Regions from separate parts of the Micromonospora sp. WMMD734 genome, predicted to be linked through region 1. Evidence: riboswitches for the same ligand, from Rfam matches in the RefSeq annotation. Region 1 holds a riboswitch; the other holds the start of a gene.
What was found. Region 1 has a riboswitch for cobalamin ahead of bluB (5,6-dimethylbenzimidazole synthase). Riboswitches for the same ligand answer to the same signal wherever they lie in the genome.
Positions count from the first base shown of each region.

Region 1 (2,192 bases):
GCATGGGTGCGGCCACCGCGCGGGAACTGGCCCGGCGTGGTTTCCACGTCCTCGCCGGCGTGCGGCGCGAGGGCGACGCCACGCCCCTGCGGACCGACCGCATCGAGCCGGTGATCCTCGACATCACCGACCCCGACCACGTCGCTGCGCTCGCCGCACGCGTCGGGCGGGATCCGCTGCCGCTGCGGGCGCTGGTCAACAACGCCGGCGTCCCCGGTGCCGGCCCGGTCGAGGTGGTGCCGCTGCACGAGTGGCGGCGCATCTTCGAGGTGAACCTCTTCGGTCACGTCGCGGTCACCCAGGCCCTGCTCCCCGTGCTGCTGCGCGGCAAGGGGCGCGTCGTCAACATCAGCTCCCTCAACGGCAGGGTCTCCATGGCCGGCTACGGTCCGTACGCCGCCAGCAAGTTCGCCATGGAGGCGATGAGCGACGCGCTGCGCAACGAGCTGGCCCCGTACGGCGTGCGGGTGGTGGTGGTCGAACCGGGCGGCGTCAAAACCGAGATGTCCCGCGTCGGCCTCGCCGCCCTCGGCCGTCTCGACGAGACGATGACCCCGGAGCAGAACGAGCGCTACGGTGCCCTGATGCAGGCGATCCCCTCCCACGTGGCGGCGTTCACCAGGGCCGGGGTGACCTCCGCCGTCGCCGCGAAGAGGATCGCCGCGGCGGTGACCGACCGCAGGCCCCGCACCCGCTACACCATCGGCGCGACGGCTGCCCTCCTCATCCGGGCCTCCCGCGTCCTTCCCGACCGGATGCTCGACCGGATGACGACCTCCGACCTGCGCAGGCACTACCCGACCGGGAACCGTGGCCGCACCACCGCCACCCGTACGTGATCCACCGATAGCATCGGCGGCGGCATGATCGTGCGAGGTGCCCCGCAACTGCGGGGAGAATCGGGAAGCCGGTGTGAATCCGGCACGGGCCCGCCGCGGTGACCGGGGAGCGACCGTCCAGGCGCGAGGAGCGCAGCCACTGGCCGTACGGCTGGGAAGGCGGACGGGTCGGCGTTGATCCGGGAGTCCGAAGACCGGCCTCGCGTCGAGCGCCCACCCGTCGGGGGTGGGCCGAGCGCAGCGGGAGCCTGCCTGTGGAACTCTACGACGCCATCCACCGCCGCCGGGACGTCCGGGCCGAGTTCACCGGGGATCCGGTGCCGGCCGACACCCTGCACCGGATCCTCGACGCCGCGCACGCCGCGCCCAGCGTCGGCCACTCGCAGCCGTGGGACTTCGTCCTGGTGCGGGACCCTGCCGTCCGTCGTCGGTTCTACCGGCACGTGCAGGCCGAGCGGGCCACGTTCGCCGCCACTCTGGACGGTGCAGCGGCCGAACGGTTCGCGCGCATCAAGATCGACGGGGTGCTGGAGTCGACGCTCTCGATCGTCGTCACCTACGACCCGCAGCGCGGGGGCCCGGCGGTGCTCGGGCGGCACGCCATCGCCGACGCCGGCCTCTACTCGGTCTGCCTGGCCATCCAGAACCTCTGGCTCGCCGCGACCGCCGAGGGGTTGGGCGTGGGGTGGGTCTCCTTCTACCGGGAGTCGTTCCTGGCCGACCTGCTGGGTGTGCCGGCCGGCATCCGGCCGGTGGCCTGGCTGTGCGTCGGGCCGGTCACCCATCTGGAGGCCGTGCCCGACCTGGAGCGGCACGGGTGGCGGCGACGCCGGCCGCTCGCCGAGGCGGTGCACCACGACCGCTGGCTGCACCGGGCGACCGACTGACCGAACAGCTAATTCGGGTACGTCGATGCAACGGTTAGGCTGACGTCGCGCTCAGTCGTTGCCTGGCTACGTTGGGAGGAGTTCCATGCGTACCACCGTCACGGCCCTGGCCACATCCGCGCTTGCCGCCCTGGGCCTCGTGGCCGCCGGGGCCACGCCGGCCCTCGCCGCCGCCCCGGCGCCCTTCTGCGAGTCCGGCGCGTCGCAGTTCTACTGCGACGGCAGCAGCACCGGCACGACGACCTGGAGCATCACCTGGTACTCCGGCAGCGTCGGCACCTTCACGACCGCCGGGCCGACCCTCGTCGCCACCTGCCCGGCCAGCAACCTCGGCCACCCGGTGCGGGCCAGCTACAGCTACGTCGACGGGGGTACCACCCAGTACAGCGGCACCACCCAGTTCATCTGCCGCAGCGGCGCCTGGCAGTAGAGCCGTCCAACGTCCGGCGTACGCGTCACCCACGCG
Region 1 is NZ_JBMHMK010000001.1:963,175-965,366, forward strand. It holds gene ACN267_RS04250 (SDR family oxidoreductase) at 1-839, shown strand, start outside; cobalamin riboswitch at 863-1,056, shown strand; gene bluB (5,6-dimethylbenzimidazole synthase) at 1,094-1,726, shown strand; gene ACN267_RS04260 (hypothetical protein) at 1,812-2,156, shown strand.

Region 2 (2,192 bases), 1.5 Mb from region 1:
CGCCCCGACGTCGGCCAGGCTGCGCCCGGCCCAGCCGGCGTAGTCGCAGTCGGCCAGCGCGGCCTCGACGGTGGGCCGTAACCCCAGGGCGTACGCGGTCTGCACCGGTGCGGTCGCCGGGCTGGTCAGACAGGTGTCCACGGTGCCCAGTGGCCCGGTCCGGCCGTGACCGGCCAGGGCGAGGGCGGCCTGTCGACCGCCCTCGTCCAGGTCGTCGTCGCCCGCGCCGAACACCGCCCGCCGCAGCGCGCCGGTGTGGGCGTGGGCGACCAGCCGCAGGCTGGTCGAGGTCACGGGCGGGCCGGCGTGCCCTGACCGGTCAGCGGCGCACGGGCCCGGTCGCCGGGGCGCGGCCCTGCGGTGCGTCGGCTCATCAGGGCGCTGAACAACAGACCGAGGGCGGTCCACAGCACCACCTGGGTGCCGAGCGAGGCCAGCCGGAAGTTCCACAGCAGGGCTGCCGGGAAGTCCTCCGGGACCTCCTGGAACGACGGCAGGACGACGTACCCGACGCCGGCGACCAGGACGAACCCGCCGAGGGCCGCGCCGCACCGTTGCCAGGGCGGCGCGTCGGCGCGGACCGACCGGTAGCCCAGGGTGCCCGCCCAGACGGCCACCAGGCCGAGCACCACCAACGCCAGGTAGGCGGCGGTGCGCTGGTCGATGGTGTCGGGGTTGCCCACCGCCGGGGGATTGGCCGGGTACTTCCCGAACGGCACGAGCACTACGCCGAGCAGGGCACCGCCCGCCAGCAGCAACGCCGTCCGGCCGTCGTCGGCGGCCGGGAACCGTCGGCGCAGCAGCACGTACGCGGTCGCGAGCAGGCCACCCATCGCCGTCCCGAACAGGCCGGTGGCCAGGAACAGGCCGAACCGCTGCCCGTCCCGGCCGACCAGGTCCTCGGCGTGGTGGTCGTCGGCCACCGGCCCGGTGTGGGTGGCGGCCTCCTCGATCGCGATGGCCGCGTCGATGCGCGGCTCACCGGCGAGGTAGCCGAAACCGCCCGCGAGTAGACCGGCGACGAGGCCGGCGAGGAGCCCGCGGAGCAGGACGGTGACGAAGGTGGGTGGGTTGTGGGCAGCGGTCAGTGGCACGGGACACCGAGCAGGTGCCGGCCGTCGTGCATCAGTTCGTGCAGGAACATGCCGCTGCGCGAGACCGCCCCCTGGTCGAACGCGACCAGGTAGGTGAGCAGCAGGAGTACGCCGACGACGGCCAGGGCCGTCCACCACAGACGGGTGGACCCGACGGGGTGCACCAGCGGCTGGGCAGGAGTGGGACTCGACATGGGATTCGAACCTTCCCGGGGATGACGCGTCCCCATCGCAAGGCTGCGGACGACCGAGCGTCCTGGCTCACGGACCCGTCGACGACGGAACCGCTCACAGTGGCGCGACCGCGCCGGATTCCCACCGGCTTACCTCGCGACGCCGCAGATAGTGGGTCGACCGTAACGGCGCGACCCCCGACCGGTCAATCGTCGCCCGGGGAATGTGACGTGCCGGCCGGGGGCGGCACGTCATCCGCCGGCCGGTGCGGGGCGGCGTCGCGGCGACGTCGGGCCGCCACGCCCAGGGCGACGTCGACGACGAGGAAGGCGAGCAGGCTCAGCCCGAGCAGGGGCAAGGCCCAGCCGATCGCCGCCACCACCGGTACGCCGACGGGCACCGCCCACCACGGCAGGCCCCGCACACCACCCCGGGGTGGCGGAGTGCCGGTGCGGGCCCGGCGGTCCGCCCGGGTGGGCCGGCGCTGCCACCACATCCGGTAGCCCCAGACGACGACGCAGAGCAGCCCGAGGGCCAGCGCGGCGAGCAGGATCTGGTTGACCGGGCCGAGGAGCACCCCCATGTGGGCCTGGATGCCGAGTCCACTGAGCTGGGCCAGCAGCGGCCAGTCGGCGAAGTCGCTGCGGGCGGTGACCGTCCCCGTCGTGGGGTCGACGGCGACCCGGTCCTTGGCCACCGGCCAGGTGTTGTCGACCTGGGTGACCGTCCAGGCCGAGCCCGGCTCGCCGGGGGCGATCTCGACCGGGCCGGCCAGCCCGGCCGTCCGGGCGGCGGTCAGCACCCGGTCGAAGGCGGCCGACTCGACCACCCCGCCGGCCCCGGCGGCACCGTGGTGGCCGCCACCGGGGTCGGCCGGAGCCGGTCCGGCGGCGAGGGCGGTGGAGAGTTGCGGGGCGCGGGCGT
Region 2 is NZ_JBMHMK010000001.1:2,459,649-2,461,840, reverse strand. It holds gene ACN267_RS10370 (histidine phosphatase family protein) at 1-294, opposite strand, end outside; gene ACN267_RS10365 (CbtA family protein) at 291-1,094, opposite strand; gene ACN267_RS10360 (CbtB domain-containing protein) at 1,085-1,288, opposite strand; cobalamin riboswitch at 1,323-1,464, opposite strand; gene ACN267_RS10355 (PepSY-associated TM helix domain-containing protein) at 1,474-2,192, opposite strand, start outside.
Region 2: it holds a riboswitch for cobalamin, as region 1 does, so the genes downstream of both, ACN267_RS10360 (CbtB domain-containing protein) here and bluB (5,6-dimethylbenzimidazole synthase) in region 1, are expected to answer to the same signal.